Desulfitobacterium hafniense DCB-2: one gene and its partner. The protein of the gene in region 1 interacts with the protein of each later gene in a pairwise test. Links are inferred from orthologs where the notes say so. Each region holds a gene or a part of one and is shown on either strand. Other genes may lie near its edges. The genes, in order: DHAF_RS11940 and dnaX.

Region 1 (15,961 bases):
TGCTCAAATCTTAGGAACAAGGCACTTTCAAGCCAACGAATGTCTTTCTTACCTGACTCAAAGCAAAGAACCCCTGACAGAGCGGCAAAGAACAGCCTTAGGCAAGCGGATCTTTGGTTGTGATACTTGCCAGGAAGTCTGTCCTCATAACGGATTAAGATGTGACGAAGAAGGGAAACGGAGTATCCTGAATAAGATTAAAGAGGATCGTCAAGGAGAATTGAGAAAGGCAGGGCAGGAGGGAAAGGAACCTGATGTAAGCGGGGAGAAAGCTCTCCCCAGAGGAGTGGACCTCTGGGATATCCTGAACCTGACGAAAAGACAATTCAATCAACAGTGGAGAGGCACAGCAGCCGGCTGGAGGGGTAAAGGGATCCTGCAAAGGAATGCTTATCTTGCCTTAAAGAATCTCCGGGATCCCCGTCTGCCAAGCTGGGAAGAAGAACGAACCGGGCAGGATATTCCGAAGCTGATTCAACCTTATTATAGTAAGGCGGATAAATAGTAGAAAGTACATGGCGTGCCGGAAGTGAACCAGCGGTGATTATCCGGGCGGCGTGGTGATGCCCTTCAGGTCCACCGGAATTATCTTGAAGGGGCTGTCGCAGTAAGACAGTCAGAAAAAAATAAGAAAAGAGGGCGACTGGCAGATGCCAGAAGCCCTCTTTTGCCGTAAAATATAAGTTGATGAACGCCCATACTTTACGGCCAGATTATACATCAAACGGGAGTGTATATCAACTGGTTCTTCCTATGGATATTGGAGAATTAATCCCGGCCGATGATTCGGTAAGGCTTCTGGGCAGTGTCTTGGAAAGGATGAATTACAGTAAATTGCGCGCTGCTTACTCCCGCCTTGGGAGAATCGAAACCTCCCCGGAGAATCTATTCAAAATTGTGGTCTACGGCTATATGAACGGGACCTATTCCACTCGCAAGCTGAAACAGGCTTGTCAGCGCGATATCAATTTTATGTACCTGTGGGGCCGAGCTCCCGCCCCCAACCATGCTACCATTGCCCGTTTTCGTAGTGAACGCCTGACGGATGCTATGGAGGATTTATTTTTACAACTGGTCCAGCTCTTGTCCGAATTAGGTGAACTGTCCCTTTGCAGCGTGTTTATCGACGGTACCAAACTAGAAGCTGATGTCAACCGGTATAGTTTCGTATGGAAGAAATCCACTCAAAACCATGAAACCAAGATGCAGGCCAAGATGAAACGTGAGTTACCCAAACTGGCCGCTGAACTAGGCCTGCGCTTTGATGTCAGAGAAAAGATCCGGACCAAGGACTTAAAGAAGCTACGCAAACACCTCTACGCTCTCAAAGGTGAGCAGACATTCGTTCATGGTAAAGGCAAGAGAAAATCTCCCTTGCAGAGAGCCATTGAAACGGTTGAAGGGTATCTGGCTCGTCAGAAAAACTATGATGACTACAACCACAGCTTCGGAGAGCGAAACAGTTTTTCCAAGACCGACCGGGATGCAACCTTCATGCGGATGAAAGAGGACCACATGAAAAATGGCCAGCTCAAACCGGCCTACAATGCCGTCTTAGCCGTCGATGCCGAATACATCGTCAGTGCCCTCATCTCTCAGGAGCGCAGTGATGTGAATACCTTTATTCCTATGATGAAAACCCTTAAGAGCCTTGGCTACACTAAACCGGTGGCGGATGCAGGGTTTGAGAGCGAAGAGAACTATACCTGGTGCGAAGACAACGGTCAGATGGCCTTCATCAAGCCCGCCAACCATGATCGGGCCAAAACCCGCAAGTATAAAAGCGATATCGGTAAACGGGAGAATATGCCCTATGATGCAGACAGCGATGCCTATATCTGTCATGCGGGCCACAGACTACAAGCGGCTTATGAAAAGAAAACCAAGTCCAAAAACGACTATCCTATCGTGACCACCGTCTATTCGTGTACTCAATGTGAGGGTTGCCCTCATAAAGCCAAATGCATCAAAGGCTCAAGCCCCAAACCCCTGGAAGAGCGCAGCAAGAACCTCTATGTCTCCAAGACCTTTCAGAGACAGCGTCAAGCGATGGAAACCCGAATCCAGAGTGATGAAGGGATTGTGTTGAGGGTCAATCGTTCCATCCAAGTTGAAGGAGCGTTCGGTGTGTTGAAGCAGGACATGAATTTTCGACGTTTCCTCTTACGCGGGCAGGTGAAAGTACAGATTGAGCTGTGGCTGTTGGCTACAGCGTTTAACATAAATAAACTCCACAACAAGATTCAATCGGGGCGTTGTGGAAGCCATTTACATCGTCTTAAAGCAGCGTGATCTAAAACAGAAGAGGGTCTACAGGGGAAAGGGTCTTCCCTTGCTTTGCTGTGTTCAAAAGAGTGCTTAAATGAGGCTCTCTTCCTCTTGTTCGGCCTTTTCCTCAAGAAAAAGAGGGGGCCGCATTACGTTTTCTCACAAACGTTTTGCGACACCCTCTTCCTTTTTTATGGTAAAATATTCATAATCAAAAGCAAGGGTTTTCGATGGCCCGTATTGTTCTGCGTCTAAACCGATATAAAGCAAAGGGGTGCGCATATGAAACGGTGGATTGCATCCATTATTGTAGTGGCAATAATAGTGACTCTCACTGCCTGGGATAATCAAAGCGAAACAACAGTAAACAGCAATGCTCAACAGAATGAATTGCCCAGCGGTAGAGGAGAAATCGCGGAAGAACTCTCAGCCATTGCTGATTTTAATCACGATGGCATCAAGGAAACGGTAAAAGTGATAGCTTTTGATAATGGACAGTATTTTGAATTGCAGATCGGCAATTCTGAAGATCCTATCCTATGGAAAACGGAGGCTGCTACGGCTCATATGGGCTGGCTTGCCCTTTTTCTATGCCAATGGGATGGGGCAGACTATCTTTTGCGCTATTCCCCTTATATGTCTCAGGGAATGTGCCACTATCGCTACGATTTGTTTTTTCTTGATTCATCCGGCAACGAAGTCATAGTCGACAGTAACGCTGTATATTTTGATATAAATTTTGGCAGCCCGGTTCACCTTTCCTTCAACCCCGCTGAAATTGCTGCCTTTATGCATAAGGTAAACGCTTATCTCGAAAACAGTGTGGTTTTGCTCAATACGGATGGCAATCTGAAGTTTGCAGATGAATCCCATTTGCAGGATGCTTTGTGGTGGTTAGATGACGAAGAGGGGTTCACCGACGATAAAACAGCTGACCTTAGTGAGCGTTTAGCAGCCTATAAAAAATACTGTGAAAGCAGATAAGCCGAATACGAAAATGGGAGAAAATTGAGTATAAATCTTTTGGTTATGAAAGATAGGGGGGAAAGCTTGGCTATATGCTGAGCTTTTTGATTTGTTGATTGATCTATCGTTGCTTGGTTGTTCCAATGGCTTGATATTTGTATAATAAGTTAATAATGATTACCTGGAATTGAGCTGAGGCCAATGAAAGTTCCGTTAAGTTATCAAGCGACCGAATACGACTGCGGGCCAACAACGATGATGAATGCCATCAGCTTTCTTTTTGAACGGGAAGAAATACCGCCCGATGTCATTAAATATATTATGCTTTATTGTCTGGATGTCTACAATGACAAGGGAGAGATCGGCAAAAAAGGAACCTCCACCATGGCCATGATGTTTATCAGCAATTGGCTGGGTCAATTCGGCAAGGCTAAAGATTTTCCCATTGAAATCGCTTATCTGACCAAGGAAAATGTTTTTATTGGCCAGACAAGTAAAATCGTTATGGCGCTTCAGCAAGGAGGCGTTGTCGTCGTACGCCTTTATTACGGAGAAGAGCACTATGTCCTTTTGACGGGTATAGATAACGAGAATGAATGGATTTATCTGTTTGATCCATACTATCGTGAACAGCCTTTTGAAGAAGAGGGTATTGAACTCATTGCCGATGCCCCCATGCAAATGAATCGCAAGGTTCCATTTAGCTATTTTAATCAGGAAAGTTCGGAAATTTATGCGCTGGGACCTAAAGATGCCCGGGAAGCGATTATCTTATACAATAAAATCACGCAAAAAACGGCGGAAAGCACAATAGAGTACTTTATCTGACGATTGGACTGTGCCTTTTGGCAGGACTTGAATCACTGCGATTTAAGTCCTTTTGTTTAGTCAGCAAGGTGGAAACCATGTCCGCCCGCGAATTGCAGAAATCATTAGCTCTTAAACAACGGTTTGGTGAAGATGGGATCTTGAGTATAAGGCAAAATAGATCTATAATAATGTTCAGTTCTCTAAAATGTGGGGGTGTAGCTCAGCTGGGAGAGCGCCTGCTTCGCATGTAGGAAGTCGTGGGTTCGAGTCCCATCATCTCCACCATATGAAACACAAACCCGAGTTAATCTCGGGTTCTTTTATCTATATGTAAAGTGATAAGGTATTGGAACGGGAAGGCCAGATAACGCTACTTTCGTTAGCATTTCGAATACCGGGTTTAAGGGAGATGGTGATGAGATTGTAGATCAAGTGATTGGCTGTACAGAAGGATTTGCGTTAGTCCTCTCATGATTAAAGGCCTTGCTTGAGCATAATATTATTTTAAATCTTGTATCAGACCGTTTTCCCGCTCAGAAAATAAAGTAGAAGGCAAATCTAATCACAATTTTTTTATAATGCGCAGGTATAAACAGAGAGGTATAATCATGAAAGAGAATATATTATTTCAGCTGGACATGTGCTGGCAGCTTTATCTTTATCATATGAACGATCTTAAGGAAGCAGAGGCGTTATGGGTATTCAATTCCTCGGGACTACAGGTATACAAGCAGGAAGAAGGCTGGTGTATAGACTGGCCTGAAACCGAGAGTTACGAGTCTGGTCCACCCAGCATTGCCTGGACTTTGTGGCATATTATATATTGGTGGAGCACTGCATTGGATTATAATTTTGATAAGGGCACCTTAAAAAAAGAGGATATTCCTTGGCCAGGAAGTGTTGAAAAAGCAAAAGCAACAATAAACTTCCTGCACGATAAATGGGTTTCATATTTAATCGATTTGTCGGACGCAGATTATTTGTCAAAGCAATATGCCAAATGGCCATTATCCGATAGGAACTTTTCAGATACTGCATTATGGTTAAATGGCGAATTAATGAAAAATGCAGCAGAAATAGGTTATGGGCGATTTTTATATAGAACCTGTGCAAAATAGTTTTCATATATGATTTAATTGAAGGTGATACTCATGAACCAGCAAGAATTCCATATGCTTGATGATGAAAAACTCATATGGATATATGTCGAACTGATTATTCGAAAAGTACGCGGGAAAGCCCCGGCAACAAAGTCGCAGATCATTATGCAGTTGACTAACGGGCAACGAGCATTGTTCCTGTTTCAAGTTCTATATGGTCATGCCAATAATGGGATTCCTCAATTTTTTGCACAGATTTCTTATTTGGCGGATAGGCTGGATATCTGGTCCGCCCTTAAATCAGGAATGAAATATTTCAATGACATTGAAATGCTGAGCCTTATTGAGAAAATGGAAACCGTTTATGCTTATTATGAGGTAGCGCAGCGAAGAGAAGACAGGATATTGCTGGATGAACTTGAGAAATTGTATAAGGAGAGAATCCCTTTCACATTAAAGCGGATTGGTTCATTGATCCGAAGTAATCCGGCAGAATTTACGGTGTCTTTTGACCTAATTTCTTATGAAAAATAAGGCTTAGTAAAAGGCATAAAGCAGCTCCTCAATAAAACTACGCTGGAATGTACCAAGAACGCGATGTTCCTGGGTATATTCCAGCGTAGTTTGCTTTATACAGTAAAAGGAAAGGCTTCTTACTTGATGCGCTTGCTGACGAATCGCTCCATCCGGGTTAAGGCTTCCTGAATCTGTTCCGTGGAATAAGCATAGGAGCAGCGGATATGTCCTTCTCCTGAGGGGCCGAAAGCTGTGCCGGGAACCACGGCTACTTTTTCTTCCTGGAGAAGCTCATTGGCAAATTCCTCCGAGGTCAACCCGGTAGCTTTGATGCTGGGGAAGGTATAGAAGGCGCCCAGTGGCTCGAAACAGGATAAGCCCATTTTGCGGAAGCCATGTACCATCAGTCGGCGGCGGCGGTCATAGGTGGCCACCATATCCTGCATAGCCTGTTCAGCGGAGCGGACCGCTTCCAAAGCGGCCAGCTGGGCGGTGATGGGAGCACAGAGCATTGTGTATTGGTGAATCCGGGTCATGGCTTGGATAAAGTCATGATGCCCGGCTACATAGCCGATTCTCCAGCCGGTCATGGCATAAGATTTGGAAAAACCGCTGATATGCAAGGTGCGGTTTCTCATATTGGGCAAGCTGGCGAAGGCTGTATGGCTGCCGCCGTAGCTCAAATCCGAATAGATCTCGTCAGCCACAACGATCAAATCATGATCCTGGACGAACTTGGCAATGGGTTGGTAGTCTTCCCAGGTCATGATGGCTCCGGTAGGGTTATTAGGATAGGAGAGCACCAGAACCTTGGCGTTGGGGGTATAGACCCGCTCCAGATCCTCTACCCGCACCCGGAAATCTTCTTCTTCCCGGGTGGGAACATAATGAACTTCCGCACCGGCCAGGGTTGCACAAGGGCCGTAAGAGACATAGGCAGGGTCTGTAAGCAAGAGGGCGTCTCCCGGGCCGAGCAGGGCGCGCATCGCCAGATCGACGGCTTCGCTGGCGCCTACGGTGATCAGGATTTCATCATTAGGATTGTATTCCAGGCCCAGCTTTTTTTCCATATTCCAGGAGAGGGCCTGCCGCAGCTCCAGAAGTCCTGAGTTGCTGGTGTACATGGTTTGTCCTTGCTCAAGGGAAAAGATGCCGCTCTCTCTCACGGTCCATGGCGTGACAAAATCCGGTTCTCCGACCCCGAGAGAGATTACATTTTTCATCGTTGAGACCAGATCAAAGAATTTGCGAATCCCTGAGGGGGGTAAATTGGCCGCGATCGGTGAAAGGTACTGATTCACGGTGAAATCACCAGCCTCTCGGGATTATCGTCTTCCCCAAGGAGTTCCACGCCGTTTTGCTTATAGCGTCTGAGGATAAAATGGGTGGTTGTGTCGGTGACATGCTCCAGGGGAGCAAGTTTTTCGGCCACAAATAAGGCCACTTCCTGCATGGTTTTCCCTTCAATTAAAAGGGAAAGGTCATACCCCCCCGACATCAGGTAAACCGCTTTGATCTCAGGGAATTTCTGCAGACGGCGGGCTATTTTATCGAACCCATAACCTCTCTGAGGAAGAACCTTAACATCGATTAAGGCGGTTACGATGGGTTCGCCGGTCCGTTCCCAATTGATCAGTGGACAGTATTGAGCAATAATTTTTTCTTCTTCCCATTGCTTAAGGCGCTCTTCTATAAATTCTTCCGACAAACCGGTCTGAATCGAAAGCTCTTCAAGGGATAAGCGGAAATCATTGGCAATGAGTTCGAGAAGCTTACGTTCATCATGTGTGAGCATGAACAAACTCCTTTCAATTAAGTTTTAAAACATCATATCACACTGTTCTGTAATACAACAAGAGAGAATAATGCAAATTATTATATAGGATAGGGAGAAAGGAAGAAGATTCTAAAAAATATCATATCACGAAAAAACTTGATTGTTAATCTACTTTAAGCAGAATCCAACCCTTTTTTGGACAAATTAGTGAGACATTCTTGGGCATTTTCAAGATTTAGGGTATAATAGAGTGATGATTTATTGCGCATTGCGAAAGGATATGTAGATTAATGGCACATCTTAACATAGTATTAGTCGAACCTGAGATTCCCCCCAATACAGGCAATGTAGCAAGGCTCTGCGCCGCTACAGGAGCCGCCTTGCATTTGGTCAAACCCTTAGGCTTTGAAATAAGCGATAAGCACTTAAAACGAGCCGGCTTGGATTATTGGGATATGCTGGATATTCACATTTACGAAAACTATGCTGAATTCGAAGCCAAGAATCCCCAAGGCCCCCGCTACCTGGCAACCACCAAGGCACAACGCCTCCATACAGATATTCACTACCAACAGGGAGGGTATATTCTCTTTGGCAAAGAAACAAAGGGGCTCTCTCCGGAAATTCTGGCACGCTATCCGGAGACGACTCTGCGCCTGCCCATGCGTGCCGATGCCCGCTCCTTAAATCTTTCCAATTCTGTAGCTGTGGTGGTCTATGAGGCCTTGCGCCAGTGGGGAAACCCGGGACTCATATAGAATGTAGGACTGTTTCACTTAAGATGTAGTATTGTTTGACTTCTGGAGGAAAAGACATGACCTTTGTTTTAACCTTTGTTATTGCCTTAATCATTGCCGTTATCGCCACTCCCTTGTCCATGAAACTGGGGAGACGTTGGGGAGCCATCGATTACCCGGGAGGCCGCCGCGTACATAAGACCCCTATTCCCCGGATCGGCGGCATTGCTATCTATGCAGCCTTCTGGATTGCCGTGATCATTATGGGTATATGGGATAGGCAGATTTGGGGATTGTTTTTCGGCAGTACGATTATTGTTATCGTCGGGGTGGTGGACGATATATTTGACCTGCGCCCCATGGTGAAATTGGTATGGCAGATTATTGCGGCTGCCCTTTTGCTTTTCTTCGGTTTTTCCATGAGTCAGATTTCTCTTCCCATCATCGGGATGAAATTGGATTTTGCGTCCATTGGTTTAGGATGGCTTGGCTTAGTCTTAGCAGTTTTTTGGATTGTCGGACTGGTGAATACAGTGAATATTTCCGATGGTTTGGACGGTCTTGCCGCAGGGATCTGCTTTGAAGCTGCCCTGTTGCTCTGTTGGTCGGCCATCCGCATCAATGAAGTAACAGAAGCCCATCTGACCTTGGCTTTAGCCGGTGCGGCCTTAGGCTTTTTATTCTTTAATTTTCATCCGGCCCGGGTGTTTATGGGGGATTCCGGGAGTATGTTTCTGGGCTATATTATCGGCGGAATCTCGATTATGGGGTTGCTGAAAACAGCCACGGTCCTGGGCCTGGTGTTTCCTCTCCTTGTCTTAGGTATGCCCTTGACAGATATGACCTTTGCCATCATCCGCAGAAAATTGCGGGGCCATTCCATCGCCACGGCGGATCGGGGACATCTTCATCACCGCTTGTTGGATGCCGGCTTTAGCCAGCCTCAGGCTGTGCTGCTCCTTTACGCCATGAGCGGATGCTTTGGCATGGCGGCCGTATTAGGCGCCCTGGGCTCCTGGGTTTGGGCGGCCGCCCTTTTGAGCGCCGATTTTGCTCTCTTGGTGATCATTTTAATGCGTCGTACCGCCTTGCTCAGTGTCATGAGCCGGAAGCACAGCAAATAAGAATAATGAGTGTTGATGAGTTGCACTTAAGGAGTGGTAAAAATGGAAATTCGCTTTCACGGTCATGCTTGCTTCGAAATCATTGGGGAAAAGGGCAGAATACTGATTGATCCTTTCCTGAAGGGGAACCCGGCAGCCGATGTGGGGCCGGAACATTTCACTCACCTGGACGGGATTCTGGTTTCCCACGGGCATTCCGATCATTTAGGGGATGCCATCGAACTCTCACAAAAGACCGGAGCCCCTCTTATTTGTGTCTTTGAGCTGGCCCGTCTCTGTGCCAGGTATGGGGCGAAGACCCATGCCATGCATATCGGCGGCAAGCATACCTTTAACTTTGGCACGGTGCGTTTGACCCAAGCCCTGCACGGCTCGGTCTTTGAACCGCCGGGAGAAGAAGAATCCTTTACTTATGCCGGTATGGCCTGCGGATTTTTGATCCAGATGGATGGCAAGTGGATTTATCATGCGGGGGATACGGGGCTTTTCGGGGATATGGAGCTGATCGGACGGCGGCACCCCTTGGCAGCCGCCATGCTGCCCATTGGGGACAACTACACCATGGGGCAGGAGGAAGCGGTCTATGCCGCTACCCTCTTAAGGCCCAGTTATTTGATTCCCATGCATTATAATACCTTTCCGGTTATCCAGCAGGACCCTCAGGAGTTCATCGAGCTTTTAAAGAGAAAGTTCCCGGCCAGCAAAGGGGAGATTTTAGCCCCTGGCCAATCTCTGATCATTTAATCTTATCATTTAATTAATAATTGATAGAGTTATTGTTTTAATACCTGCCGTTTAGGTGGGTATTTTTTATGGGTGTTTCGGAGAAACTCTCTTTATACCTATCTATGCTTTAAATAAGCGATGGATAGATAACGCGGCTCATCGGACGCTGTTGCCGGTAAACACTCTGCGCCTGGCAAGTTTTGGATAAGGAGTTGATTCACAATGACACGAAGACCTTGTGCAGCTAATTGCTATTACTATGTTGAGGGTCGCTGTCGCCTAAAACAACAACCCATTGAGAAAAGGCACCTTTGTCCGTATTTCGAGGGACAAGGGATGAGCAGGGGGATGATTTGATGAAAGGTAAACATATTAAGCTGAAAAGAACAGATCCGCTGGAAGCGTTGAAAATGGAGATTGCCGCAGAATTAGGCCTTATCGATCAGGTTCGCTTAAAGGGCTGGCATTCACTTTCAGCAAAAGAGGCCGGAAAAATCGGGGGCTTAATGACCCAGCGCATCAAAAGCAGAAGCCAGCAGGAGAACGAGAATTCCCTGGATTAGCTTGGCTTTGAATTATATAACAGTTGCTGATTCGACAAAATATTTTTCAAAATAAAACCGGGAATATGCCTTTCAGACCACCGGATGTGGTATAATTGAGTCTGAAAATCGCTTGATAAAGTAGGGAGCGTTACGATTGAGTCAGACGAAACATCAACAAATTTTAAGTTTCATTGAAGGCCTTGCCGTAGGCAGCAAGGTCTCTGTCCGCTTTATTGCCAAAGAGCTTGATGTCAGCGAAGGAACCGCTTACCGGGCCATTAAAGAAGCAGAGAATAAAGGATATGTCCGTTCCATCCCCAAAGTGGGGACCATCCGTATTGAAGGAGCTAAGGAACGGCGCATTGAAGATTTAACCTTGCGTGAAGTCTCGCAAATTGCTGAAGGGATTGTGCTCTGCGGTTTTGAAAGTCTGGATAACTCGCCCAACAAGTTTTTGATTGCGGCGATGGAATTGGACGCCATGGAGAGATACTTAGAAGACAATTCTTTGTGTATCGTAGGGAATCGTCACGATGCCCAATTGCTTGCTTTGCAGAAAGGCTCCCCTCTGCTGATTACCGGAGGATTTGAACCCCAGGAGGATATCATCCAACTGGCTAAAGCCAATCATCTGGCTATTATTCAGACCCCTTATGATACCTTTGCCGTGACCACCATGATCAACCGGGCCCTTTATGATCGTTTGATTGAAAAAGAGCTTATTTTAGTTGAGGACATTATGGTCAAGGATGTGAATTATTTGACCACCCGTGCCACCGTAGGAGATTGGCACGAGCTTTCACAGCAAACCACCCACAGCCGCTTTCCCGTTGTGGACGAGGAGAATATCGTGGTCGGCATGATTACGGCCATCGATGTAGCCGGCGCCGAGATGAATACTTCCGTGGTGGAAGTGATGAATCCCAACCCTTATGTGGTGGGCAGGGAAGACTCCGTAACCCATATTTCCCGCATTATGCTTTGGGAAGGCTGGGAGATCGCCGCAGTGGTTGACCAAGGAGTGCTGATCGGCATTATCAGCTTGCAGGACGTCTTGGAAGCCTATCAGCAGATCCAGAAGCAGCCTCAGTTTGGTGAAACCGTGGATAATCTGATTTTAAGCGGTTTCCGTTATGTGGAGGACCCCGAGTACCTGACTATCGAGGGCGAGATTACCCGGTTTATGATCAATGAATTTGGTTCCGCCAGTCCCGGAGTTTTAGTGACCTTAATGAATATGGCCGGATACATTGCCCTGCGCAAGCAATACCGGCTGGATGCGATTACAGAGAATTTTACCTTCTATCAATTGCAGCCCATCCCCGTAGGGACGGAAGTCCGCATTACGGTCAAATTGCTGCTGGTGGCGAAAAAGCACTGCAATATTGAGATTGATGTCTATTCCAATAACCAGCTTTTGGCCAAAGCCCTGATGACCGCCAGAATGGGCGATAAAAAGGTTTCTTAGTTAATAGTTGAATTAAATAGGGGAAAAGGCCTTGAGTTATCAGGGTCTTTCTTTCATAATGGGGATAGTGTAATGACCCGCTCACATTTCGCCAAATGACTTGTCTGAAAGTGAACGTGTCATGACACTAGTACAAAAAGGAGGTCTGATTATGGGATTTGTTCACCTCCATGTCCATACGGAATACAGCCTTCTTGATGGGGCGGCCCGGATTGAGAAACTGGTGAAAAAAGCCGTCGAGCTGGGTATGCCCTCGGTGGCCATTACCGATCACGGTGTCATGTATGGTATTATTGATTTTTATAAAGCCTGCAAAAAGGCCGGCATTAAGCCCATTATTGGCTGTGAAGTTTATGTGGCCCCGCACCGGCGGACGGAGAAGGTGCCGGGACGGGATGACAACAACCGCCATCTTGTGCTGCTGGCTGAAAATGAAGAAGGGTACAAAAACCTCATTAAACTTGTCTCCATGGCTCATATCGAGGGCTTTTATTATAAACCCCGGGTGGACAAGGATATCCTGAGAAGGCACAGCCGGGGACTGATTGCCTTAAGTGCCTGCTTAGCGGGAGAAGTCTCGGAGTATCTCCTCAATAATCAGCTGGAGACAGCGGTAGAGAGTGCGTTGGAGTATGAAGAGATCTTCGGCAAAGGGAATTTCTTTTTGGAAGTCCAGGACCATGGCCTGGAGGAGCAGCAGCGGGTTAATACGGGAATGTTTGAGGTGCAGCGCCGAACAGGGATTCCCATGGTAGCCACCAACGATGTCCATTACGTCAACAAAGAGGATGCCTTTATCCAGGATGTGCTCATCTGCATTCAGACTGGAAAGAACCTTACCGATGCCAGCCGTATGAGCTTTTCCAGCGAGGAGTTTTTCTTGAAATCGGAAGCGGAGATGAATCTGCTGTTTGGCGAGCATCCGGAGATTCTGGAGAACACGGCCCGGATCGCGGAGCGCTGTCAGGTAGACTTTAAATTCGGGGACAATTATTTGCCGGTCTTTGAGGTTCCGGAAGGCTATACCCTGGATACCTATCTGAGAAAAAAATGCTATGAAGCTTTTCCGCTTTTTTACCCCAACCAAAGGACCGAAGAAAAAGAGCGGCTGGATTATGAATTAGGAGTCATCGCCCAAACCGGGTTCTCCGGCTATTTTCTGATCGTGGCGGACTTTTGTCAGTATGCCCGTCAAAATGGTATTGCCGTGGGGCCGGGCAGGGGATCTGCCGCCGCCAGTATGGTAGCTTATCTGATGGGGATTACCACTGTAGAACCGATGCAGCACGATCTGCTTTTTGAGCGGTTTTTAAATCCGGAGCGGATCAGCATGCCGGATATTGATATAGACTTTGACCCGGACGGCCGGGAGCGGGTGATCAACTATGTTATGGAAAAATACGGCGCCGATAAGGTCTGTCAGATCATTACCTTTGGAACCATGGGCGCCAAAGCGGCCATTCGTGATGTGGGCAGAGTGCTGGGAATTCCTCTGGCCCGGGTGGATAAAGTGGCCAAAGCGATCCCCAGTGACTTAGGTATGACCTTGGAGAAAGCCCTGGCTGTATCCCCCGATTTGGTGAAGCTCCTGGAAGAGGACGGGGAGATTAAGAAGCTCTATGAAATCGCCCGCTCCCTCGAAGGAATGCCTCGTCATGCTTCCACCCATGCCGCCGGTGTGGTGATCGCCAAGGATGCTCTGGATACCTATATCCCCTTGCAAAGGACTTCCGACGGAGGCTTCACCATGACCCAATTCCCCATGAAGACGGTGGAAGAAGTGGGCCTCCTTAAAATGGACTTCCTGGGGCTGCGCAACCTGACCATCATCCAGGAAACCTTAAAGCAAATTGAGGGGAATCGGGGGGAAGTGCTGGATCTGCAAAGCCTGCCCCTGGATGACAAGGCCACTTTTGACATGCTTTCCCTGGGCAACAGCACCGGTGTTTTCCAACTGGAAAGCGGGGGGATGCGCAATGTACTTAAAGAATTGAAACCATCCTGTTTTGAAGATATTATCGCGGTGGTCGCCCTGTTCCGTCCCGGCCCCATGGAGCAGATTCCAGAGTTTATCCGCCGCAAGCATGGGGGAAACGTCTCTTACCTGCATCCCCTGCTGGAGCCCATTCTCAGAAGCACCTATGGGGTGATCGTCTACCAGGAGCAGGTCATGCAGATTGCCCGGGATTTAGCAGGTTATTCCCTGGGACGCGCCGATCTGTTGAGGCGGGCTATGGGGAAAAAGAAAAAGGAGATCATGGAAGAAGAGCGGCAAAGCTTTATCTATGGTTTGCAGAGCCCCAGCGGCGAGGAGATTATTCCCGGTGCCCTAAAACTCGGCCTCACGGAAAAGGAAGCTGCGGAAATCTTTGACTTGATGGCCAAGTTTGCCGAATATGGCTTTAATAAAGGGCATGCCACAGCCTATGCCGTGATTTCTTATCAGACAGCTTACCTTAAAGCCAACTATCCGCTGGAGTTTAATGCGGCTTTAATCAGCACCGTGATGAGCTCGGCGGATAAGGTGTCCTTTTATATTCATGAAGCCCGGCAAAGCGGGATTGAAATTCTCCCTCCGGATGTTCAGTACAGTCAGGTGGGCTTCAGCATTGAAGGCCGGGGCATTCGCTTTGGCTTAGGGGCTATCCGCAATGTGGGGGTCAATGTGGTGGAGAAAATCATTGAGGCCCGTCAGGAAGGCCTTTTTGACTCCCTCTATGATTTCTGCATTCGTGTGGATGCCAAGGTCCTCAATAAGCGGGTCCTGGAAAGCCTCCTCAAAGCCGGAGCTTTCAGCTTGCTGTGTAAAAGGGCCCAAGGACTCTTAGCCTTGGATTCTATCCTGGAGATAGCCCAGCAGCGCCAAAGGGATAAAGAGAGCGGACAAATTTCCCTGTTCGATTTTGGGGACGACTTGGATGAAGGGATTGAACTCCCTGATGTCGAAGAATATTCTCCTCGAGAACTCCTGACGATGGAAAAGGAATATCTGGGTCTTTATCTCAGCGGCCATCCTCTGGAAAGTGTTCTTCCCAAGCTAAAGAATGCTGTCTCTGAGGATATTCTGACCTGTCTCGAAGGCGATGAGGAAAAGAAGGTCATCCTGGGGGGAATCGTCACCGGATACCGCACCACCGTGACCAAACGGGGGGAAATGATGGCCAGCTTTGTGCTGGAGGATTTAACCGGAACTATAGATGTTTTGGTGTTCCCGCGGATTTTTGCCCAAAGTGCCCGTTTGACGGAGGATCAGGTCGTGGTGGTGGAAGGAAGATACAACATCCGGGATGATGAACGCAAGATTTTTGCGGAGCGTATCACGGATCTGGAGAATGGGGCAGAGCGAACTAAACCGATAGGGTACAAGGACTACGAGAAAACTCAGACCCGGGAGAAAGCTCAGACTCGAACCCAGCCGCCAACTCAGCCCTCAACCCAGTCTCCCCCGAAGCTTAGTGCAGTACCTTCCGCGAAGCCCGGTGCAGTACCTGCCCGGAAGCTTTACTTAAGATTTCCTTACGAAGGGACGCCTCTTCTCGAAGAGGCCCTGCCGATCCTGCGTCATTATTCGGGAACCCATCCGGTGCTCTTCTATTTTGAGCAGGATAAAAAACTGATTCAAGGAAACCGGGAACTTTGGGTGAATGATTTGGAGGAATTGGTTCAGGCCTTGTCAAACATACTAGGGGAAAGCAATGTGGTATGGAAGGTCAATGCCATGTAAAAACGATGCGAAAAGGAGCAGGACAAGTGCGAATAGCAATTTATCCCGGAACTTTCGATCCCGTGACCAATGGGCATTTGGATATACTGAAAAGGGCGACGGAATTTTTCGATGAAGTGATCGTTGCCGTAGCTGTAGACAGCAATAAAACCACCCTTTTTTCCCTGGAAGAACGTATTCAGCTCCTGGAGACCGCTGCC
Region 2 (14,762 bases), 2.6 Mb from region 1 along the record:
CGGAAGCATCGTCTCGATCAGTGATTTTGAAATGATCCTGGTAGCAGGCATCAGTTGTATCGTTATGCTTGCTTTCATCCTTTTGTACAAAGAGTTATTCTATATTGCCTTGGATGAAAGGGCGGCACGGCTGTCAGGCGTCCCGGTGGGTGTGATCAATTTTATCTTTACCATACTGACGGCGGTAACGGTATCCGTTGCCGCCCGCACGGTGGGAGCACTGATCGTTTCCTCAATGATGGTTGTTCCGGTGGCTTGCGCCATGCAGGTTGGCAAAAGCTATCGGCAGACGGTTATTTATGGGGTCATCTTTGCGGTTGTTTTTACAGTGACCGGCTTGTTTCTATCCTATTACCTGAAGCTGAAACCCGGAGGCACTATCGTCCTGCTCGGCGTCCTCTGCCTGGTGGTGATGCTGCTTATCAAGCAAATAATTTCCATGCTTAGACGAACTGTGTTTAAAATGTAGTCGGTATATTCTATAATTAATGCAGTTATTGAAAAAATTAATGCAGTTATTGAAAGAGGTGACGATCATGAAAGAAGTAAACAATAACTGGCCTGCCGGCGTCAAAAGAACAAAACCGCGGGAGAGTGTACTTTCTGTCCTTGAGCATGCCCCAAAGCCTCTCAGTGCTGTGGAAATCTGTTCCGAGATCGAAAAAGAAGGGGAATCCCCCTGGCTGTCCACTATTTATCGGATACTGGAGCTTTTTGTCAAGAAAGGCGTGGTTGTTAAACTTGCGGTGCTGAACAATGAGATGGCTCTTTATGAACTGAACCGTTTTCAGCACAAGCATTACGCCATCTGTTTGGGCTGCCATAAAATTGTCACAATGAATAATTGCCCCATGGAGAAATTTATCCCGAAAATCGAGGACGATGATTTCCGGGTCCTGGGCCATAATTTAGAAGTGTATGGCTACTGCCGGGAATGCTCTGTTAAATAATAATGCAGCTTCTCACCTGATTCCAGGCTTATTTCCTGTGTACAGGCATATAGTTTATAGATAGAAAAAAGAAGAGGAGGGTATCGATGGGGACAGAAATCTATATTATTTCCGGGTTTCTGGGAGTAGGCAAAACCACCTTAATCCAAAAAATGCTTAAAGAGGCTTTCCAGGGGGAAAAGGTGGTTCTGATCGAAAATGATTTCGGTGAGATCAGCGTCGATGCGGCCTTGCTTAAATCAGGCGGTGTGGAAGTCAAAGAAATCAGTGCCGGGTGCATTTGCTGCAGTCTTTCCGGCGATTTCGTGAAAGCCCTTAAGGATCTTTTGCTCCGTTTTCACCCTGATAAAATTATCATTGAGCCTTCCGGTGTGGGCAAGCTTTCCGATGTTATGAAAGCTTGTTCCGATCCGCGTATTGTGCTCCACGCCAAGGTGAAGGGCAAAATTACGGTGGTGGATGTGAAACGCTGCCAAATGCATCTTGACAACTTTGGCGAATTTTTCGAAGATCAGATTCGCAACGCCGATGTGGTTGTGTTCAGCCGCTCAGAAAGTTTCCCCGCTAAACTAGGGGATGGGGAAAAAATAGTCAAAAAGCTGAACCCTCAGGGAAGAGTCCTGACCAAGCCGTGGGCTCAAATCAATACGGCGGAACTCCTGAATCCGCAGCGTCAGCAGCACAGGCTTCCAGGCCGATGCCGACATGGTCATGATGAGCATAATCATGACCATCGCGACCATCATAGCCATGACCACAATCATCATGACCATGACCATGACCATGCTCATCATAGCCATGATCATGCAGCGGACTGCAGCCACCAAGAGGGATGTGAACATAACAGCCGGGCGGAAGATGTCTTTGATACCGTCACTATCCGGACAAAGCGGGTATTTGATACTGAAGAGTTAAAGGCCAAGGTCGTGAAAATGGAGAACAGTGCCAAAGGAACGATTCTGCGGGCTAAAGGCATCGTCCGCGGCCCCAAAGGCTATTTAAACCTGCAATATCTCCCCGGGGATATTCGGATCACCGGCTGCCACGCCAGGGGCGATATGCTCTGCATCATCGGCCGCAACCTCAACCGGCAGGAGCTGTGCGCTATTTTTAGCGGGGAGTGATGGGATGGCGATACCGGTTTATGTAGTGACCGGCTTCCTGGATGCCGGCAAGACGACCTTTTTGAATAACCTGTTGAACAAATATAGCTGGCGGGATGTCAGGGCCTTCGTCATCCAATTCGAGTCTGGTGAAGAGGAATTTCAGGGGCGGCACCTCAATTGCTATAAGCTCAGCGTCCCCAAAAAAATTCTGGAGCAGCGGCCCGAGCAAATCGTCGAACGAATCTGCAGCAGCATAGAGGAGCAACCCTTCGATGAGATTTGGATTGAGTGGAACGGTGTCGTTCCTTTTTCAGAGCTGCAGTCATTGCTTTTGCACCCCTCCCTGCGCGGCCTCTGCCAAATTCAAAAAGTGGTGCATATTGCCGATGGGGAGAACATAGAAAATCTGTTGGGCAGGACAGGAGCCTCTTTGCCGGAACAGATTGCCAACAGCGATTTCGTCGTGATGCGCAATGTGGATTCGGCGGTTACTTACCGCCGGATTCGGCGCCTCGTCAACGGGCTCAATCCCGGGGTCCCCCTCTATAAGGTAAAAGAGTATCAGGAGCTCTATAAGCAGCTTTTCGGAAAGAAAGAGCATCCGGTCAATCTTTTTTTGCTCATGGTTATCGCCATGAGCGCCCTGTACTTCATGGCCAAGCCGGTCCTGGAGGGGGCGCAGATCCCGGTCAATACCATTGTCAATGTATTTTTGGGGATTATCCTGCAAGCGGTCCCTTTTTTATTGATCGGGGTATTGCTTTCCTCCGCTATCCAGGTTTTTATCCCCCAAAGCTTTATTGAGCGCCGCTTTCCCAAATCCATCGGCATGGGCATGCTGGTGGCCATTCTGGGGGGCTTCTGTCTGCCGGTCTGCGACTGCGCTTCTATTCCCGTTTTCCGGAGTCTGGTGCGCCGGGGGATTCCCCTCCCGGTGGCTGTCACCTTTATGACCGCTACCCCGGTGATCAATCCGGTGGTGATCGTGTCCACCTATTATGCCTTCAGCGGCAATACGGGAATCGTGGTCGGGCGGATTTTCTTTGGTATTGTAGCGGCTGTTCTGATCGGGCTGACCATGGGCTTCTGGCCGCCCAAGGGTTCGGTATTGGCCGGAGGGGCTTTTGACAGGCTTTTATGCAGCTGCGGCTGTTATGATGATGTTGAATCCATCACAACCTTCAAGGGAAAAGCCGGTCTGTTCATCCGTCATTCCCAGGCGGAGTTCTTCGGTGTCGGCAAATATTTAGTGATGGGCAGCTTTATCGCCGCCCTGTTTCAGGTCATGGGAACCGGCCTGTTTACCAAGGCCCAGGATGGGGCGGGTTTGGCGGTCTCCATCTTAATTATGATGGTGATGGCCTTTGTGCTTTCCCTGTGCTCCTCCTCCGACGCGATTATCGCCCGCAGTCTTGCCAATCAGTTCCCCATGGGCGCAATTATGGGCTTTCTGGTCTTTGGGCCGATGATGGATATCAAAAATGTCCTGATGCTCTCTTCGGGATTTTCTAAAGCTTTCATCGTTAGATTATTGCTGACGTCCTTGAGTATATGTTTTGTTTTGGTCTTTCTGTTTTTTAATTGGGGAGGGATGTAACATGCCGGCCAAAGCATTTAATCCTCAGATCTTTCTGGAGTTCTTATGCTATTGTGTTTTTGGGGGATTGATCTTTTATTTGGTGAGCAGTGAAAAATATCTTACTTATGTCACACCCCGGTTGAAGCCCTATCTCTATTTTACGTCCATCGTCATGGGTGTATGGGCCTTGACCGCTTTGGGCAGATTGTTTCGCCCCCAGCATAAACTGCGCTCCGCCCACTGCTTTGTGTTGGTGATCCCCATCGTATTGCTGTTGCTTCCCCATGCCCCTGTCAGCGCGTCCAATCTTTCCGGCAATTATATCGGCGGCAGCGCTTTTTCCAACCGTTCCGGCCAAAGCGCTTTGAGCATGCAGAACGACCTTTCTATTACTATAGAGGATGCTTCATCTCCGGAAGATAAGGTACAGGCTGAAATTATTCAGGAACCCCTTGCCGGATTGCCGGCCGGTGCCTATGTCTCGGAGCTGCCCGGCTTGGATATGGGGAATAAAAGAATCACAGTGGCCCATGAAGATTTCAGCATGTGGCTTACGGAAATGTATACCAATATAGAGAAATATCAAGGGTATACAGTGGTTATGACGGGATTTGTTTTCAATGATCCTGAATTTCTTAAGGAAGATGAATTTGTGCCGGCCCGCTTGATGATGTCTTGCTGTGTTGGGGATTTGGCACCTGCCGGGATACTCTGTAAATATGATCAGGCTGACCAGCTCCAGGCAGAGTCGTGGGTGACGGTTGAAGGAACCCTTACGCTGGGACAGCATGAGTATGACGGTGTGCTATCTGATGAACCCCAGATTAGGGTAACGAAAATTACACCGGCAGAGGCTGTGGAAGGTTATATCTATCCTTATTGATCTCTAATTTTTCGACATTTGTTTTCCTTATTATGGATTAAAATTCGTTGTTATTTGCCTGTGAATCGATTAAAATCTTCTTGAAAGGAATTTCGGGGGGAATTAATGTGGAAAAGAGGTTATTAAAGAAGATCGAGGTGCTTCGCAAAAAATTATATCGATATGCAACGACACGCAGCTTAGTTGATGCAAGAGTTGTCGAGTTAAGCCAAGAGCTGGATTACCTTTTGAATCAATATCAGCGTTTGAATAAATACACACAGCTGTCTTTTTGGTGATTTTATTCGTCTTTTATTGACATGTCCTGAATGTTAGCTTATAATAAGCTTCGTCACCAAATTTCATAGTCTTTTTGGCAAGACGAACACGGAGAGGTGGCTGAGTGGTCGAAGGCGCTCGCCTGGAAAGCGAGTACATGGGCAACTGTGTCGAGGGTTCAAATCCCTCTCTCTCCGCCATAAAATGCAATTCAGCCAAGTTGGATCCGTTCGCATTCGACTTTGGCTTTTTATTTTGTTATAATTGATTTGGCCGTGCTAGACGGGGAGGTAGCGGATCCTTGTACTCGCAACCCGCTTTAGCGAGGTGGAATTCCTGCATAAGGGCAGCGTTTGTGGAGCGGCCGGGGCTAATTGTGATGAGGTCTGGGTCTTGCGCAACAGAGCACTTCGAACCGTGTCAGGTCCTGACGGAAGCAGCACTAAGGAGCAAACTCTGTGTGCCGCAAGGTCGCCTAGGCTGAGCAGTGAATCCCGGATTCGTCCGGAAGCGTCTGTTCGAGTAAAGGTGCACGGCCTTAAATATTTATCATATAAAGGTGGTCTAAGACCATCTTTTTTTCCACTATCAACATTCATGCAGCTTGGACTGGACCACAGAATCTACTTCCGGGGGAGTATAGCGGAAGGGGGAGCCCAATGGCTTATTTGGCTTTATACCGCGAATGGAGACCGAAAAATTTTAAAGATATGGTAGGGCAGGACCATGTCACCAAGACATTGACAAATGCCCTTATGCAGAGCAAAGTAGCTCACGCCTACCTTTTCAGCGGACCGAGGGGAACAGGTAAGACCACTACGGCAAAGGTCCTGGCCAAGGCATTAAATTGTGAGCACCGGGAGGGTGTTGAACCCTGCAATCAATGTGCTTTTTGTCTGAGCATCGATCAAGGAAGCGCTATGGAGGTCTTTGAGATCGACGCCGCCTCCAACCGGGGTATCGATGAAATCCGTGATTTGCGGGATAAGGTTCGCCTAAGTGCCGGGGAAAGCAAATATAAGGTTTACATTATTGATGAAGTTCATATGTTAACCACCGAAGCTTTCAACGCCCTTCTCAAAACCCTGGAGGAACCTCCTGAGCGGGTGGTATTTATTCTGGCTACCACGGAGGTACATAAAATCCCCTTAACCATTCTTTCCCGGGTGCAACGCTTTGAATTTCACCGGATTCCTTTGGAACAGATTCATAGCCATTTAGATAAGGTGTGCCAAACCATCGGCCGGGATGTGGAGCCGGAAGCCCTCCAGATTATTGCCCAAAAATCGGAGGGAGGGCTGAGAGATGCCCTGAGTATTCTGGATCAGTGTCTCCTGCTGGATGGGAAACTGGGTGTAGAACAGGTCTATCAGGTCCTGGGCATGGTTGGGGAAGAGTTCAGCGCCCAGCTTGTGGATCACCTCCTGACCGGTGACTATGCCAAGGCCTTGGGGTGTTTAGGGGAAGGCATCAATCAGGGGATGGATCCCAGACAGATCATTCGCGAGCTGCTGGATTATATGCGGCAGGCCTTGCTTTATGCTTCGACTCAAGCCTTTCCTCAGGTTGCGCCTCACCTTAGAGAGCATTTGGCTTACCAATGCCAAAAGCTGGGGCTCAAAACCCTCTTGCAATGGATAGGGATTCTGCTGCAGGGGGAAAGTCAATTAAAATATGCCGCCAATGCCCGTTTAGCGGCGGAACTTCTCTTAGTTCAGGTGATTTATGACTCTCAGCCCGGCTATAGCAAGGAATCTCCCCAAGTTCTGGAACGCTTGCAGGAATTAGAGGAGGAGATCAAGAACCTTTCTACAGGGAAGAGCCGCCAGGAAAGCAAAGGGGAACTCCCCAAAAAGGTCAATGAGAGAAGCTCAGAGCCGCCGGGTCACAAAAAACCTGAATTACCCCCCCTCCAGGATAAACCGGCAATCTCCCAAGGGGGAGAAACCGCTGCTCTGTCCATTGAACAGGTTCAAGGCCGCTGGGGAGATATTTTAGAGCAAGTAAGAAAACGCAAAAAATCCACCCATGCTTTTTTGATGGAAGGCAAGCCTGTTGAATTGGATGGGGATAGTCTGGTTATCGTATTTAAGGAAGGTCTGTCTTTCCACCGGGATAAGGTCAATCAGAAGGAAAACCGGGAAACCATCGAAGAGGTTCTCCAAAGTAGCCTGGGCAAAGCCTATCGGTTGCAAAGTCTCCTGGAAAATGAATATGGAAAAGACCCTAAGGATTCAGAACATGTTGAAAAAACCAAGGAAAATCCGATGATCAAAAAAGCGGCCGATTTATTTGGGGCGGACTTATTGATTGTTGAAGAATAATAGTGTAAGGAGTGTATTTGAAATGGCATTTAAAGGCGGCGGTATGGGAAATATGGGCAATATGCTCAAGCAAGCTCAGAAACTCCAGGAAGAAATGGCGAAGGCCCAAGAGGAGCTGAAGACCCGCACAGTTGAGGCATCAGTGGGCGGGGGGGCCGTTCAGGTCGTGGTCAATGGTAAAAATGAACTGGTGGAGTTAAAAATTAAACCAGAGGCTGTGGATCCCGATGATGTGGAAATGCTGGAGGATCTGGTCAAAGCCGCAGTCAACGAAGGCTTGCGCAAAGTAGAAGAGCTTGTATCCTCAGAAATGGGCAAATTAACCAATGGTTTAAAAATTCCCGGTCTCTTCTAAGCGAGGAAGTATGGATTTTTTGAATTATCCTGAACCCCTGGCCGATTTGATTACAGGTTTATCCCGCTTGCCTGGGATCGGACCGAAAACGGCGGGTCGTTTGGCTTTTTACCTGCTGCAGCAACCCCAGGTGGCCGAAAACCTAGCGGAAGCCATGATCAGAGCTCAGCGGGAAATCAGGCAGTGTTCCCTATGCTGTAATTATACGGATCATGATCCCTGCCCCATCTGTACCGGGGAGAAAAGGGAGCGTACCCTGCTCTGCATTGTGGAGCAGCCCCGGGATGTGGTTTCTTTAGAGAAAACAAGAGAATTTAAAGGGCTTTATCATGTCCTGCATGGCGTCATATCTCCTTTGGAAGGAGTCGGGCCGGAGCAGCTGACGATTTCCAAGCTTTTAGGGCGTTTAGAAGGAGTCCAGGAAGTCGTCATGGCTATGAACCCCACGGTAGAGGGAGAAGCTACGGCACTGTATTTATCCAGGCTGCTTAAGCCTTTGGGAATCAAGGTAACACGGATTGCCCATGGTTTACCGGTGGGCGGTGATCTGGAGTATGCCGATGAAATTACCATCGCCCGTGCTTTAGAAGGCCGTCGCCAGATCTAAGGGTGATCTCAAAAAATTAAGGTCAATAATGTTCTTCTTTGTCCACTTTCTGCATAATTTGGACTAGTAGTGGTAAAGGAGGGCTTATCATGACCTTAATTTTTTTGGCCTTATTCGTTCTATTGATCGGCTTGGTGGTTAAGAGCAGCTTAGGTCAACCCAACACCTTTTTAAAGGCGGGGATTCACATCCTGGGAGGAATCGTGGGCCTGTGGTTCTTCGACTTGATATTAAGTGTTGTCGGATTTGGTATTCCTATTAACGTATTTACCATAACTTTGGTAGGTCTTTTAGGTTTTCCGGGAGTCGTGGCTTTGGTGGGCCTGCAGGTCCTGGGCATTTAACCTTGAAAAGTTCAAAGGGTTTTAGGGGAGAATTAGGGTTTTTAAATGTGATTTTTTTCGTTTATGGCGGTTTTTTTACATAATTATTCATCTAGCTCCATTTTACGTCTTGACGGATTTATCCAGCCGAGAGTATACTGATACTGACTGCAGGGGACGTTTCGGTCTAACTACCGAAATAGTTCCCTCAACTCGTTTTTATAGAATTTTTGCGAAAATTTAATCATTTGATTTCCGAAAGATTATCATTAACCCCTTTTTTCTCATCTTTATTCATTGCTTTACATAAGCAAGGTTTGGGTGGAAAAAGAACTTCCTTAAAAAAGAATCTCTTTTTTAACCCTTTTATTAAATTTTCTTTTAGGAGGATGTACCAAATGGCAAAAATGAAGACAATGGATGGTAACGAAGCTGCTGCTCTGGCGTCGTATGCGTTTACAGAAGTAGCAACCATCTTCCCGATCACTCCCTCTTCAACGATGGCTGAATTGGTAGATGAATGGGCTGCCCATAACAAGAAAAATATCTTCGGTCAACCTGTCAAAGTTGTTGAGATGCAATCTGAAGCAGGAGCTGCCGGTGCAGTTCACGGGTCCCTTCAGGCTGGTGCTCTTACCACCACCTATACAGCTTCGCAAGGTCTGCTCTTAATGATTCCGAATATGTATAAAATCGCCGGCGAACTTCTGCCCAGCGTCTTCCACGTCAGTGCCCGGGCTTTGGCTACCCATGCGCTGTCCATTTTCGGTGATCACCAGGATGTTATGTCCGTAAGAGCTACCGGTTTTGCTCAATTGTCTTCACATAATGTTCAAGAAGCTTTAGACCTGGGCTTTATTGCTCATTTAGCCACCATCAAAGCCAAAGTTCCTTTCGTTCATTTCTTCGATGGGTTTCGTACATCCCATGAAATTCAAAAAATCGAAGTAACCGATTATGATGATGTGGCAAAACTCTTAGACCGTGACGCTCTCCAGGCTTTCCGGGACAATGCCTTGAATCCTGAGCGCCCTGTTCTGCGCGGTACTGCCCAAAACCCCGATGTCTATTTCCAAGGCCGTGAAGTATCCAACCGCTATTATGATGCTGTTCCTGATATTGTGGCCCATTATATGGACGAATACGCTAAGATCACCGGCCGTGAATACCAGCCATTCCAATACTATGGTGCTGAAGATGCTGAGCGTGTGATCATCGCCATGGGTTCTGTTTGTGATACCATTGAAGAAACTGTGGATTATTTAGTAGCAAAAGGTGAAAAAGTGGGCGTGGTTAAGGTTCACCTCTTCCGTCCTTTCTCTACTAAATATCTGTTCAAGGTTCTGCCTAAGACCGTTAAGGCCATCGCCGTTCTTGACCGGACCAAAGAGCCTGGTTCCACTGGCGAACCTCTCTATCTCGATGTGAAGGATTCCTTCTTCAATCATGAAATCAAGCCTGTGATCGTGGGCGGACGTTATGGTTTAGGTTCCAAAGATACAACTCCTTCCCAAGTACTGGCTGTTTACAAGAATCTTGCCCAAGCTGAGCCAAAGAATGACTTCACCATCGGTATCGTGGACGATGTTACCTTCAAATCTTTACCGGAAGATGAAGTTGTCAGCACCGCTCCTGAAGGCACTATTGCTTGTAAATTCTGGGGATTAGGCTCTGACGGTACCGTTGGCGCCAACAAGCAAGCGATTAAAATTATTGGTGACCACACCACTATGTACGCTCAGGCTTATTTCCAATACGATTCCAAGAAATCCGGTGGTATCACCATTTCCCACGTTCGTTTTGGTAAAAAACCCATCAAATCCCCTTACTATGTATCCGATGCCAACTATGTTGCCTGCCATAACCAAGCCTATGTCGGTCAATATGATCTGACCAAAGGTCTGAAGAAAGGCGGCACCTTCGTCCTGAATTGCCAATGGCAGCCTGAAGAATTGGCAGACAAGCTTCCTGCTTCCATGAAACAATTCATCGCCAAGAATGATATTAAACTCTACATTATTGATGCAGTCTCCATCGCCCGGGAGATCGGTTTAGGCTCCCGTATCAATATGGTTATGCAATCCGCTTTCTTTAAGCTCGCCAATGTTATTCCTGTGGAAGAAGCCCTCGGCTATCTGAAGGAATCCGTGGTCAAAACTTATGGGAAAAAGGGACAGAACATCGTTGATATGAACAATGCCGCTATTGATCGCGGTGCGGATTCCCTGGTCAAGGTTGAGGTTCCCGCCTCCTGGGCCGACGCTGCTCCCGCCCAAGCTGAAGCAGCTGCTGCCGCAGATCTTCCCGAGTATGTGGCCAAAATCCAAAATGTTATGAACGCCCAAGAAGGGGACAGCCTTCCTGTCAGTGCTTTTGTAGGCCGTGAAGACGGAACGGTTCCCGTAGGCACCACTGCTTATGAGAAGCGTGGTATTGCTGTAATCGTGCCTGAATGGGATGTTGAAAAGTGTATCCAATGTAACCAATGCTCTTATGTATGTCCTCATGCGGCTATCCGTCCCTTCTTGCTGAATGAAGAAGAAGTGGCCAATGCTCCCGAAGGCTTCGTGACCAAGAAAGCTCTTGGCAAGGAAGCCGACGGCCTCCAGCTTCGTGTTCAAGTGAGCCCGCTGGATTGCACAGGCTGCGGCAACTGCGCTGAAGTATGCCCGGCTAAAGGCAAGGCTTTGGTCATGAAGGATGCGGCTGAACAAACTGCCGCCCAAGCCGGTAATTGGGAATATGCTTTGACTGTGACCAACAAAGCTGAGCGTTTTGATATCACCACCGTTAAAGGCAGCCAATTTGCCCAACCTCTCCTCGAGTTCAACGGCGCTTGCCCGGGCTGCGGAGAAACAGCTTATGTTAAGCTCCTCACCCAGCTTTACGGCGATCGCATGATGATTGCCAACGCCACCGGATGCAGCTCCATCTGGGGCGGCAGTGCTCCTTCCGTACCTTATACTGTCAATGCCAAGGGACAAGGTCCTACCTGGGCGAACTCCCTCTTTGAAGACAATGCCGAGTTCGGTTACGGTATGTATCTTGGCGTGCGTCAACAGCGGGAAAAACTGGCTCTGTTGATGGAAGAAGCTTGCGCAACCGAAATCAGCGCCGACATGAAGGAAGCGTTCCAAGAGTGGATCGCCGGCATGGATGATGCCGATGCTTCCAAAGCTGCTGCCGCTAAGGTTCGTGCCGCTCTGGATGTTTACGAAGGCGACAGCGCTTTGATCGCTGATATTAAAGGCAGAAAAGATCATCTTGTCAAGAAATCCCAATGGATCGTCGGCGGTGACGGCTGGGCTTATGATATCGGTTACGGCGGTTTAGACCATGTCCTGGCTTCCGGTGACGACGTCAATATTCTGGTTATGGACACCGAAGTTTACTCCAATACTGGCGGTCAATCTTCCAAGGCTACCCCCCGCGCTGCTGTGGCGAAATTCGCAGCTGCCGGTAAGAAGATCCGCAAGAAAGACCTGGGTATGATGGCCATGAGCTATGGCTATATCTATGTGGCCCAAGTAGCCCTTGGTGCTAATATGGCTCAAACCATCAAGGCGATGAAAGAGGCCGAAGCTTACAAAGGACCTTCCATCATCATTGCTTATGCTCCTTGCATCAACCATGGCCTGAAGTCCGGTATGTCCAAGAGCGTTACCGAAGCGAAAAAAGCGGTTGAAGCCGGTTACTGGCATCTCTATCGCTTCAACCCCGATCTCGAAGATCAAGGCAAGAATCCTTTCACCCTGGATTCCAAAGAGCCCACAGCTTCCTTCCGTGACTTCCTCATGGGCGAAGTTCGGTACACCTCCTTGATCAACACCTTCCCGGAATCTGCCGAAGAGCTCTTTGAAGGTGCCGAGAAATATGCGAAGGTCCGCTTGGATTCTTATAAGCGCTTGGCAAGTTACAAATACGAATAAGATTCATCCTGGATTGCAGTAAGAGAGCGGGCTTTGGCCCGCTCTTTTTGCACGGTCATAAAATTATAAGCAGGCAGTGGTACATTGACTTAAAACCAGGCTAATGGTTATAATAATTTATATAAATGTGATTTTAAAACGTAAAATTCTTATAAAAGTGTGGGAGGCAGCCTTGTGGAAAGGATCATCATGCAGGATTTACTGCGTTGGAAAAACTCCAAACATCGCAAACCACTCATTTTGAAAGGCGTACGGCAGGTGGGCAAGACCTGGCTGCTCAAAGAATTTGCCAGACGCTATTATAACAACTTAGCCTATTTTAACTTTGATGAGCATCCGGAATATAAGCAGTTCTTTGAAAACACCAAAGACGTGGAACGCATTTTACAAAACTTGATGATGGCGAGCGGGCAGATCATTAATCCCAAAGAGCCTGGGACTACCCTCATAGTATTTGATGAGATCCAGGAGTGTCCCAATGCTTTAAATACCCTTAAATATTTCTGCGAAAACACCCCTCACTATCATGTGGCCTGTGCCGGTTCCCTTCTGGGCATCGCCTTGTCCAAGCCTGCCTCTTTTCCGGTCGGCAAGGTGGATTTTTTAGAAATCGGGCCGATGACCTTTACGGAATTTTTGCTGGCCAACGGTGACGGAAATTTTGTCTCTTACCTTGACAACTTAGATAGAATTGAACCGATTCCTGATGCTTTTTTTAATCCTCTTTATGAAAAGCTGAAGATGTACTTTGTGACGGGTGGGATGCCGGAATCTGTTCGTTCCTGGACTGAAGAACGGGATGTAGAATTGGTGCAACAAGTGCTGGCCAATATTCTTGGGGCCTATGAACGGGATTTTGCCAAGCATCCTGACCCCAAAGACTTTCCTAAAATATCATTGATCTGGAAGTCGTTGCCTTCACAGCTGGCCAGGGAAAATAAAAAATTTATTTATAAAGTTGTCAAGGAAGGGGCCAGGGCCAGGGAATATGAGGAGGCACTGCAGTGGCTTTGCGATGCCAGCCTTGCTTATAAGATATACCGCAGCAGTGCCCCAGGATTGCCGATTTCCGCCTATGATGACCTGGCTGCGTTTAAGCTGTATCTGGTGGATGTGGGGCTTTTGCGCCGATTGTCCCTATTGGCCCCTTCGGCTTTTGGTGAAGGGAACCGGCTGTTTGTGGAGTTTAAAGGAGCTCTCAGCGAGAACTACGTGCTTCAGGCGTTGCGCAATCAGCTTGAGGCCATGCCTCGTTACTGGACGATGGATAACCCACGGCATGAAGTGGATTTTTTAATTCAGAGAGAAAACGAGATAATTCCTGTTGAGGTTAAATCGGAAACCAATGTGGAGAGCAGGAGCCTGAAGAAGTTTAAAGAAAAATACGGTGACAAAGTAAAACTTCGTGTCCGTTTCTCCCTGAATAATTTACGGCTGGACGGTGATTTGCTGAATATCCCACTGTTCATAACTGATTATGCAGATAAGCTGATCGGTATGGCTTTAACGGATCAGCCCAAAGAATAATTCCACCCCATCCGAGTTAAACTACCATAAATTGTGTGTAAAAAAGCTTCTGCAGGGGAAGGAAGATGGATATGGACCAGGAAGATCTGATACGAAGGCTGAATTGGTTCTACAGCTTGGAGATGAACCAAGTGGAGCTATATAAGGTGCAAAGCAAGCAGTTTAAAGATCACTATGCCGGGCAGGTCTTTGAGAGAGTGGCCGCCATAGAACAGTCCCATGTGGATAATGTGGCCGCCCGCATTACGAGTTTAGGCGCCAAGCCTACCCTGCTGGGAGAAGTGGTTTCTCCCATCCTCGGCATGTCCTTAGGCAATCTGATGTCTTTAACCGGCCTGGAGAGAACTCTGCAGCTGAATATGGAACTGGAAAGAAAGGCTATGAGCGATTATAAGAAATTAATTGAGGATCTGGTGGCAGGGGGAGAGGATCCCGGCGGGGATCTTTGCAGCCAGCTGAAAGATAATTTTGTGGATGAGCATCTGCATACGGCATTGTTCGATACCCTGAGGGAGAATTTGATGGAAGACAAGATCGAGACACTATAATTCCTTCCCTGGCCAAGATTAAATCAAAATTGGGGAGATAGAATCTTATCTATTTAGGAAAGGATTCTATCTCCTTTTCTATAGGCTTAGCCTGGAAAGGGGCTGGTCTGCAGTGCTGAAAACCCTGCAAATGCAGCATGGGTGTATAAGAGAAAAGCTTTCCGAGGACAATAAGCACATAAGGAGGGGGTGGTCGTTTTGGCTAAACGTTTTTTCACCATGATCAAAGAACTTACTCAGCGTCCTTATCGGAAGAGAATCCGGGTGGTTCATAAGGTTCCTATCGATCAAGAATGGGATAAGCCTGTTTCTTTTGCGCGGATTAAAGAAGAATTATCCAAAAGCAGCGATATTATTTTTCGTGATTTCATTT

The links.
Region 2: the proteins of DHAF_RS11940 (region 1) and dnaX interact in binary tests that used the Escherichia coli proteins (3 or more experiments, as listed by UniProt). The link is inferred for Desulfitobacterium hafniense DCB-2 from one-to-one orthologs.

The regions. Positions count from the first base shown.
Region 1 is NC_011830.1:2,589,062-2,605,022, forward strand. What follows is about bases 11,789-15,961. They hold DHAF_RS11940 (DNA polymerase III subunit alpha), read left to right. Parts: upstream 11,789-12,188; coding sequence 12,189-15,761; downstream 15,762-15,961. Other genes in these bases: DHAF_RS11935 (DRTGG domain-containing protein), read left to right, coding at 11,789-12,037; coaD (pantetheine-phosphate adenylyltransferase), read left to right, coding at 15,788-15,961. Outside these bases: tRNA epoxyqueuosine(34) reductase QueG, read left to right, coding at 1-505; DHAF_RS11875 (IS1182 family transposase), read left to right, coding at 688-2,292; DHAF_RS11880 (hypothetical protein), read left to right, coding at 2,551-3,252; DHAF_RS11885 (C39 family peptidase), read left to right, coding at 3,436-4,062; DHAF_RS11895 (DinB family protein), read left to right, coding at 4,653-5,162; DHAF_RS11900 (hypothetical protein), read left to right, coding at 5,196-5,678; DHAF_RS11905 (aminotransferase class I/II-fold pyridoxal phosphate-dependent enzyme), read right to left, coding at 5,798-6,961; DHAF_RS11910 (Lrp/AsnC family transcriptional regulator), read right to left, coding at 6,958-7,455; DHAF_RS11915 (tRNA (cytidine(34)-2'-O)-methyltransferase), read left to right, coding at 7,728-8,195; DHAF_RS11920 (glycosyltransferase family 4 protein), read left to right, coding at 8,252-9,298; DHAF_RS11925 (metal-dependent hydrolase), read left to right, coding at 9,341-10,042; DHAF_RS11930 (alpha/beta-type small acid-soluble spore protein), read left to right, coding at 10,381-10,587; more of DHAF_RS11935, read left to right, coding at 10,724-11,788. UniProt on the Escherichia coli protein: DNA polymerase III is a complex, multichain enzyme responsible for most of the replicative synthesis in bacteria. This DNA polymerase also exhibits 3' to 5' exonuclease activity. The alpha chain is the DNA polymerase catalytic subunit.
Region 2 is NC_011830.1:42,238-56,999, forward strand. The notes cover bases 4,794-7,767. They hold dnaX (DNA polymerase III subunit gamma/tau), read left to right. Parts: upstream 4,794-5,435; coding sequence 5,436-7,100; downstream 7,101-7,767. Other genes in these bases: DHAF_RS00260 (aspartyl-phosphate phosphatase Spo0E family protein), read left to right, coding at 4,794-4,796; DHAF_RS00275 (YbaB/EbfC family nucleoid-associated protein), read left to right, coding at 7,123-7,455; recR (recombination mediator RecR), read left to right, coding at 7,466-7,767. Also shown: DHAF_RS00235 (metal ABC transporter permease), read left to right, coding at 1-469; DHAF_RS00240 (Fur family transcriptional regulator), read left to right, coding at 537-950; DHAF_RS00245 (CobW family GTP-binding protein), read left to right, coding at 1,037-2,074; DHAF_RS00250 (permease), read left to right, coding at 2,079-3,653; DHAF_RS00255 (TIGR03943 family putative permease subunit), read left to right, coding at 3,655-4,518; more of DHAF_RS00260, read left to right, coding at 4,626-4,793; more of recR, read left to right, coding at 7,768-8,062; DHAF_RS00285 (pro-sigmaK processing inhibitor BofA family protein), read left to right, coding at 8,152-8,406; nifJ (pyruvate:ferredoxin (flavodoxin) oxidoreductase), read left to right, coding at 8,784-12,314; DHAF_RS00295 (ATP-binding protein), read left to right, coding at 12,489-13,841; DHAF_RS00300 (demethoxyubiquinone hydroxylase family protein), read left to right, coding at 13,907-14,389; DHAF_RS00305 (spore germination protein), read left to right, coding at 14,609-14,762. UniProt on the Escherichia coli protein: Part of the beta sliding clamp loading complex, which hydrolyzes ATP to load the beta clamp onto primed DNA to form the DNA replication pre-initiation complex.